DNA from 4 places in the Paenibacillus allorhizoplanae genome. Region 4 is predicted to be linked to each of the others. Evidence: riboswitches for the same ligand, from Rfam matches in the RefSeq annotation. Region 4 holds a riboswitch; each other region holds the start of a gene.
What was found. Region 4 has a riboswitch for cyclic di-AMP ahead of L6I86_RS23645 (C40 family peptidase). Riboswitches for the same ligand answer to the same signal wherever they lie in the genome.

Region 1: linked by a shared signal. The riboswitch ahead of L6I86_RS03595 (CAP domain-containing protein) and the one ahead of L6I86_RS23645 (C40 family peptidase) in region 4 are both predicted to bind cyclic di-AMP.
Region 2: linked by a shared signal. The riboswitch ahead of L6I86_RS27070 (ABC transporter ATP-binding protein) and the one ahead of L6I86_RS23645 (C40 family peptidase) in region 4 are both predicted to bind cyclic di-AMP.
Region 3: linked by a shared signal. The riboswitch ahead of L6I86_RS31810 (3D domain-containing protein) and the one ahead of L6I86_RS23645 (C40 family peptidase) in region 4 are both predicted to bind cyclic di-AMP.

Annotation. Positions count from the first base shown of each region.
Region 1 covers NZ_CAKMMW010000002.1:229,558-231,758, reverse strand. The annotation lists gene L6I86_RS03600 (hypothetical protein) at 1-715, opposite strand, end outside; cyclic di-AMP (ydaO/yuaA leader) riboswitch at 956-1,090, shown strand; gene L6I86_RS03595 (CAP domain-containing protein) at 1,096-1,764, shown strand; gene L6I86_RS03590 (SRPBCC family protein) at 1,932-2,201, shown strand, end outside.
Region 2 covers NZ_CAKMMW010000022.1:19,330-21,530, forward strand. The annotation lists gene L6I86_RS27060 (AraC family transcriptional regulator) at 1-157, shown strand, start outside; gene L6I86_RS27065 (antibiotic biosynthesis monooxygenase family protein) at 219-548, opposite strand; cyclic di-AMP (ydaO/yuaA leader) riboswitch at 958-1,124, shown strand; gene L6I86_RS27070 (ABC transporter ATP-binding protein) at 1,240-2,124, shown strand; gene L6I86_RS27075 (ABC transporter permease subunit) at 2,131-2,201, shown strand, end outside.
Region 3 covers NZ_CAKMMW010000032.1:12,940-15,140, forward strand. The annotation lists gene L6I86_RS31805 (ABC transporter ATP-binding protein) at 1-269, opposite strand, end outside; cyclic di-AMP (ydaO/yuaA leader) riboswitch at 553-746, shown strand; gene L6I86_RS31810 (3D domain-containing protein) at 1,027-2,166, shown strand.
Region 4 covers NZ_CAKMMW010000017.1:26,765-28,965, forward strand. The annotation lists gene L6I86_RS23640 (hypothetical protein) at 1-638, shown strand, start outside; cyclic di-AMP (ydaO/yuaA leader) riboswitch at 807-945, shown strand; gene L6I86_RS23645 (C40 family peptidase) at 949-1,419, shown strand; gene L6I86_RS23650 (MSMEG_1061 family FMN-dependent PPOX-type flavoprotein) at 1,653-2,201, shown strand, end outside.

The DNA.
Region 1 (2,201 bases), on a different contig from region 4:
CCTTTACATTACCGTAGTACAAATCGCGATCTTTACGCACTAACTCTACCGGTTTACCAGCAAATGGATGTGGAGATGTAGAAAGGCTTTTGATGAATTGATCTTGTTCTTCATTGTTTTTCCATTCGATTTGATAGTTGCTTTTATCCATCTTCAGCATGGACTTTGTACGGTCCGCTGAAAGCAGGGAGTAGAAATATAGTGAACGATGATCGTCACCTATAATGGAATAGATGGCATTTTGCCCGCCAACTAGCGATAGCCCTTCATCATCACTCCATTGGATGTCAATCTGAAGAAGATCATGGACAAATCGCCAAGTTAAAGGCATATAAGTCACATCCTGATACGTTAGAAAGGGGTAAGGCTCTGTTTTATTATTGATTTCTATTTGATTCATCGTGATGGGTACATCGGAAACTTGGACAAAGTAACTGTTTGCATGACTTTTGGTTGTTAGATCCTGTTCAAGTGGGGTTTGATGAATTGGCGGCGGAGTGTTCCGATTTGACCAAATCTGCAATCCATCGGATTCACTCCAGTTGTATTCAATGCCGAGTGTTTGGAAATTGTTCCACGTCATGGGTAGGTAAGTGATGTCTTTATACACCAGAAACGGGTATTGGCTATGGGTAATATCCATGTCTTGACCATTGATTTGAATTGGAAAATAGGGCAGAGATGCCTTCACAGATACGCTTGCTGAAGCTTGCATTGGAAGTATTGGTAACAACCCACACATCAATCCGAGTATGACAAACGAGCATTTTATGGCAAATTTCTTCAAAACATCACCCTTTTCTAAGTTAGTATTGCTACTGATTAGACGCAGAATGATGGGAAAAGTTGTATGAATGGAGGAGGTATTATCCAGATCGTGTTGTTGATGGAAAATTTTGAGTCATGATCTCATTGATTTCCCATGTTACAATCGTTGAGATCCAAGCTGGATCCAAAACTTAGAAGGCCGAAGCTTTTTTGAAGCACGGGGGAACCAATCTTTGGGGTGAAGTCGCGTTATGCGCGGCCGGGTGATTACTCTTTGATCCGAATCCGACAGCTAACCTCGCAGGCCGCAAAAAGGAGAGGTTTATAGTGATACGTTACAAGAAGCTTATTGTTACAGGTGCATTAGGTTTGACTGTCCTGATGGGGGCGAACGCAGCATTTGCTGCTACGGGAACGCACACGGTAGCAGGCAACGATACCATGTGGCTAATCTCTAAGAAATATGGCGTCAGCCTTACTTCGCTGATTAAAGCGAATCCACAGGTAGCCAATCCGAACGTGATTTGGTCGGGGATGAAACTCAACATTCCTGGAAGCACGGGTACAACTGTTGTGACGAAACCACAGGTTACGCCAGCACCTACAGTTACACCGACACCAACGCAATCCACTTTTGCTAGTCAAGTGGTTACCTTAGTAAACCAGGAGAGAACGAAGGCTGGATTGAAGCCTTTGACCAGCAATAGCGCCCTTACCGCGATGGCGCTGGATAAAGCGAAAGACATGTACAGTAACGGATATTTCGATCATACATCGCCAACTTACGGATCACCTTTTGATATGATGAGCTCCTACGGCATTCATTATTCCTACGCGGGTGAAAATATTGCTAAGGGTCAGCAATCCCCTGCAGCCGTCATGACAGCATGGATGAACAGTATCGGTCACCGTCAAAACATTCTAAGTCCGAACTTCACACAAATAGGTGTTGCTTATTATAACGGTGAGTGGGTTCAGGAATTTATAAGTAATTAAAAGGTAAATGTGAATCGTGGCAGTCTCCCTTGGGAGGCTGTTTTTTTGCATGATGTCGAAGGAGATAGGTCGTGTGTGTCGAATTGGAACTCAATTAAAAGATTGGAGTGTTAAAGAAAATTCAGAACACGGTAAATTTGCAATTAAGTTCCCAAGAGGTGCTCATCATGATTAAAATACTAACAGAAATTGAAATTGAAGCATCCATTGATGTTTGCTTTGACATGGCAACGAATATTGATATCCATACGCAGACTGTGTGGCCACATACCAAGGAACGAGCGATAGCTGGAACAACAACTGGCATGGTTCGTGGAGGGGATACGGTTACGTTTGAGGCGAGACATTTCTTAATTAGGCAAAAACACACGTCACTCATTTCGAATTATGTTCGACCTTACCATTTTGTTGATGAAATGTTACAGGGTACTTTCAAA
Region 2 (2,201 bases), on a different contig from region 4:
TCTTGTTGTAGCTAAACAACTGCTCATGTCTACCGAATGGACGATTAAGCAAGTGGCAGAGCATGTCGGATTTTCCCAGAGCAGCTATTTTATTGCGCGCTTCCGAGAGCATATCGGAATGACGCCACAGGAGTATCGGCGGCTGTACAGCAACTAAAAACGCGTAAAAAACCTTCAAGTAATTGAAGGTTTTTACATGTTATTGCGAGCCATTGCCTCTACAGCGTGACTCTTTTGAAATTCGGAAAAGGCTTCTCAGCCTCAGGAAGTGACGAGAGGCTTACCATTTCGGCAACTTTCATCATGTTCTCCCAAAGCGGCCATACTTTCGGGGAGCTATGCGCTTTGTGCATAGATTCCTCTGATAACCACTCAAATATTTCAATTAGCGTTCCATCTACAGATTGAAGTGTCACTGGCGGGAATTCGGTGATAAGCCCTTCTTCGCGAAGCATAGGGATGTGCCCTTTAACAATCTCGGCTAGTTCAGCTTCTTTCCCAGGATGGGGGCGATACATCGCCATAGTAATCATGCTTGAAGTGGACATTTGATTCCTCCATTTTAAAGTCATAGGTTCCATTTATTGGAGTTAGTATATCAGATTGATTTCATCGTTTCCAATGGTGTTCGAATTGACGTGATCGTCTTAGCAGCCGACGCCACAGAGCTTTATCTCCTAAAGAGCACTAATAAGTAGCAAAGTATGGGATAATCAACGTCACTCCTATATGTATGCGCTTTCATCAACTACCAAAGTCAAATAAGCAAAAATAAAAGGCGAATCTACGTTTTACATTCGATAAAGAACGGCGTAAGATTCATTACGACAAGTTGATTTTTGTGAGAAAACCTCTATCGAAGCCACTCGAAGATGAGCGACCGCGTATAGAGGTAGGTTTTATCGCCAATAAGAAAGCTATTTTCGGGAACCGAAAACTTATACTTTCTTATGTGGTAATAAGAAACCACTTAATTCCCAGTAGGGGAAACGGGGGAACCAATCGAAGCCGTTTAAGCAATACTTGGCTTCATGGGGTGAATCCTAATGCTCGCAAGCATTAGGTAGGACGCTCTCAAGTCCGAATCCGACAGCTAACCTCGTAGGTGCATTGAGAGAGAACCGTACACTCGCCTTCTTATGTAAAGAAGTCCGAGAGTAGAGATTCTCTACTCTTAGGGCTTCTTTTTGCATGCCGTCAACCCAAAATGTTACATAATTGTTATAAGGAGGCAATACCATGCATGCTATTGAAATCAACAATCTGACCAAAACCTATGGGAACGCAAGAGGGATTACCGATGTTAGTTTTTCAATCGAAGAAGGGGAGATCTTTGGGTTTATTGGGCCGAATGGAGCAGGGAAATCAACGACGATTCGAACGCTGCTGTCACTGATTTTTCCAACTAGCGGCAGTGCCAAAATTTTCGGGAAAGACTGCATCCAGTTTGCGCCAGAAATTAAGAAAGAGATCGGGTATTTACCGTCCGAGGTGTTCTATTATGACAACATGAAGGTGATCGACCTACTCAAGTATTCGGCCAGCTTTTACAAGAAGGATTGCACCAAGAGAATCAAAGAACTTGCTGAAATCATGGATCTAGACGTTACGAAGAAAATTGATGATCTATCTCTGGGGAACAAAAAGAAGGTGGGCATCGTTCAAGGGTTGCTGCATGATCCTAAGCTCATTATTCTGGATGAACCTACAAGTGGACTGGACCCGCTCATGCAGCAGAGGTTTTTCGAATTGCTCGAACAACAGAATCAAAGAGGAGCTACGATTCTTTTTTCCTCTCATATATTGAGTGAAGTTCAAAGATTATGTGATCGAGTCGCTATTATTAAGGAAGGCAGGATTGTAACGGTTGAGAAAATCAGCACGTTAAAAGAAAACAACTTCAAGCGATTTAAAGTGGATACGGCACAAGCGCTTGATCCTAACTTTTTCAAAATGACCGGGGTCAATAACATTGATGTCCATGGCCAGACGACGAGCTTCTTATTTAAAGGCAACATTAATCAAGTCATGCGAAAGATTGCTGAAATCGAAATTGATAATCTGTGGATCGAAGAGCCTGATTTAGAGGAGATCTTTATGCACTACTATGAGAAGGAGGCTTAGAGGGGGATGAATATATACCTTCATGAATTGAGAGCTTATCGGAAATCCACGATGACGTGGACGTGCTCCTTAATTGC
Region 3 (2,201 bases), on a different contig from region 4:
TATAACTCCGGACTTTCAGGTACATATGCGTATGTCGTTCGGTAAGGCAATGGATTTTCGGCTAATGTTAAATCGTTAATGCGAATGGACCCTTTTTGCGGTTGAAGCAGCCCGAGAATATTTTTGATGGTGGTACTTTTCCCTGCACCATTGAGTCCGATTAGCCCCATCATTTCACCTTGACGGATCGAGAAGGTAAGGTCATGAAGAACAGGTTTGTTGGGTAAATAACCACCGAATAAAGCGTTTACTTGCAAGATGGGACCCATCTCAATTGCCTCCCTAAATAGCAAATTTTTGGTATTTTTCAATCAAATACTTCCAGAATCATTATAAACAAATTTGCATTTATAGCCTAGTTTTGACCATTATACACTAAAAAATCGCGTATACGTACGTTAAAGTTAGATACGTGTAGATATAAGTGGGTTATATATGAAAAATAAACGAAATTTAAGCGATTTAGCCCTTTTTAACGGGTGTTAATCCCTTTACAGGTTGAGATTAACAGCGTAATATACTTTTCATAATAACTTAATATCCAATTTGCCAATTTTCCATTCGCTGAGTTCCAAATGTGGGAACGGGGGAACCACTGCAAGCTTAATGAGCATTCCAATGCGGTTAAGTAAGCAGACAGTAATAGGGGTGAATCATAGACGTCAAACAAGCAGTTTGCGTCTACGTAGGGCGACTCTCACGTCCGAATCCGTCAGCTAACCTCGTAAGCGTAAGAGAGGTAACGATTGTCGTGCGTGCTATTTGTATTTCATTATGCAAACTAAGCCAGCGAGAAGAGTCCTCTTCTTGCTGGCTTTTTGTCCTCATTTAGGGTTATACACAGATCATAAGACATAAAACAACCCGGAATTCATAGGATGATGAATAGGTAAAAGGGGGGGACGACCAGATTCAGCGGAATAACTTGCTGATGATGGCGAGCGTTAAGTTAAACTAAAAACCTTAGTCGCGTCAAATTAATCATGCTGTAACCTGGCGGCGAGGCTTTGAAGGAGGACCGAAGAAGTGGGCAGTATCTCAATTAGCGAGACCCATGTAAAACGATCATCCAGCATGTCCTTCGCATTGCGATGGAAGCATGAAAACTTGCGTTTGATTTTAAGCCTAGCTATAATCTCAATCGCAATGACTTTCATGTTTTTGGTGTTGTTGTACGGAACGGCTACCAAGAGCGTATCCGTGGTTGTTAATGGACAAGAAACTATTGTGCACACGAAGCAATGGGTCCTGCAACGCCTACTGGATGAACAAGCCATAACGATTGGTGAGCACGATGAAATTTCAGCTTCACTCACGACCAAGCTCAAGGGTGGAGACAAAATTGTTATCGAGCATGCCTCACCGATTCAATTGACTGCTGATGGAAAGACCACCACTGTTTACACAACTGCAAGAACGGTAGAAAGTGCATTGCAACGTTTACATATTGCACTTGGGGAGAACGATCGTATTTCTCCCGAACCGACGTCCGCTCTTACCACTGGCGATGAAATCAAGATCGTCCGTGTGAAAAAAGAGACGGAGGAAGTCTCTGAACCGATCGCATTCGAGACAGAGAAAAAGAATGACGCATCTTTACTCAAAGGGAAAGAGCAAGTGGTCCAAGAAGGTAAAGAAGGCGTATTGGTCAAGAAGAAAGAAAAGACTTTCGAAGACGGTGTTTTAGTCGCGGAAGCAGTTGTGGGTGAAGAAGTACAAACAGAAAGTGTTAAGAAAGTAGTGTCCGTAGGCACGAAAAATCCTGTGGTTGTTCTCTCCGCCTCTTCACCGAGTGTGGATGAGGTTTCCAAGAATGGTGTGACCTTCGGTTACAAGCAAATTCTCAAAAACGTGAAGCTTACTGCTTATTCAGCGGACGCTGCGTCGACAGGCAAAACCGAGGGCTCGTCTGGGTATGGTAAAACCTACACAGGTACTACCGTGACTGAAGGGCGTACAATTGCCGTCGATCCGAAAGTTATTCCGCTTGGTTGGTGGGTGTACATTGAAGGGATTGGTTTCCGTCGTGCTGAGGATATTGGCAGCGGCGTGAAAGGCCAAATGATCGATGTATATTATGAAGATCACGGATATGCAAATAAATTCGGCACGAAGCAAGGGTACACTGTGTATGTGGTTGGCCCTACAAAACCGTCCCAAAACTAACGTGTAAACGGTAGTTTCGACGGGAACACTACAAT
Region 4 (2,201 bases):
TCCTAGCTGAGGGCCAGTTTCAGTTAATTAAAACAGATCTCAGTTATTCTTATCTATGGTGGCTTGCTATCCTACTATGTGCTCGCATGCTGCTGACGCCTCTCTTAAATGGCGGCGTCTACTATTCACTCACTCACGCTCACCAGAATGCGGGATATCGTTTCTTTCGCGGGATGAAGCAGCTCATGCTCCCCTTCCTGCTCGTGTATCTGATTCGCATCGCACTTACGCTTTTCCCACTTATCTGGCTTATTCCCAAAGCCACTTATATTCTAGGGCATAGCAGCTCCTACGAGCAGATCATTATCAAGCTTCTTCCTTGGATACTCAGTTTAATGCTCTACGGTTTTCTCCTACAACTTCTGTTTATGCATGTGCAATTCGCCATCGCGGCCAAGCTGGGTATCCTATCTACCATTTTCTCCTTCTTTCGACACTCGCTCCCGATTATCGGACTTGCCATTATCCTATTACTGTTCACAGGACTTTTGGCAGGGATCACAGTCACGGCCACTTACCTATGGGCAGGACTGGTAGCCCTAATCATTTACCAACTGTATCCTCTCTTCCACATTTTCATCCAAATTTGGGGCATTTCTTCCCAATATCAGCTTCTTTCTGCCAAAATATCCAACTAATATCCAGCAAAACAGCGAATAGTTTAAGCGTCCTCCCCTTCTCTTTGAGAAAGGGGCTTTTTTTTGTCTATTTTCCGAACTATTTGCCTAATTCCCCGCCTTTTTTTAAACAAAAAAAGAGGAATTTCATTGTTTATGACGAATTAAAAGGACTAGCATCAGAAAACTAAATATTTCATGCCGAATTCCTCAGTTTATGGGGAAACGGGGGAACCACTCCGGGTGAATTGATCTTGCAAGACAGGGATCATAGGGAACCTTCAACCGAACCCTCCAGCTAACCTCGTAGGCACCGGAAGGAGACAAGCAGTTGAAGAAAGTTGTTGGTCTTATTTTTAGTCTTGTTTTGTTTTTGAGCGTAAGTGTAGGAAGCGTTTTCGCAGCATCCAATATGGATAAAGCAGTGGACGAGCTTGTTGGAACTCCTTACAGATGGGCAGGAACGACAACCAAAGGATTCGATTGCTCTGGTTTCACATCCTACTTGTTTGACGAGTTCGGCATCGACCTCCCACACAGCTCTAAATCACAAAACAGTGAAGGCTACTGGGTTGACAAAAGTGATCTTCGTAAGGGCGATCTTGTATTTTTCAACACAGATGGCAGCGGTATCTCTCACGTAGGGATGTACCTCGGTAATGGTGAATTCGTTCACTCCGCTACTAATCAAGGTGTTGTTAAGAATAAGTTGAGCGAATCCTATTATGCGAAGCGGTATGTATCAGCCAGACGTGTTCTATGGGATGATATCTACAATCAACTAACTGCTGAATCCAAGTAATGTTCTCGGCACAGAATGAAGCCCTGCAAGCTTTGCTCGTAAGAGCGGTTTGTAGGGCTTCATTCATTTGAACGAGGCTACCGGCGTATACTACAATATACAAAACCGGCTACGCCGTCCTTCGAGGACTTCTCACAGTGTTTATGGAAATACAGCCGAAATTATTATGTTCCTTATATATATTCTGGTATTTTGAATAATGGCCACTTGGCCTCGAGGAAGGAAAAGAACGCATGGACAACATACAAGATCGTACTTTACCCCCATTTCCCGGCATCGTTCGATCCATTGATGAAATTAGAGCTATGATTGGTGAGCCTCATCCTGCGGTACAAAATAAAGTAATCAATCAAATTGACGAACACGCCCAAGCATTCATAGCCAAATCATCTTTATTCTTCTTATCTACATCGGGTGCGAATGGATTGTCTGATGTTTCCCCCCGCGGCGATAGCCCAGGCTTCGTTCGCGTTCTCGATAATCACCGCTTGATTTATCCGGAAAGACTCGGAAATCGTCGTATAGATTCTATGTATAATTTACTGGCCAACCCGCAGGTGGGACTTATCTTCATCATCCCTGGGGTCGAGACGGTGCTCCGCGTCAACGGACGCGCTTGGCTGACGAATGATGAAGAGCTCCTTGCGACTATGCAGCTTAACGGGAAATCACCGATTGCCGCTGTTGGCGTCGAGGTGCAGGAATGCTTCGTGCACTGCAGTCGCGCCCTGAAACTATCCAAAATATGGGATACCGCTACGTGGGTGCCCGAACAGGAACAG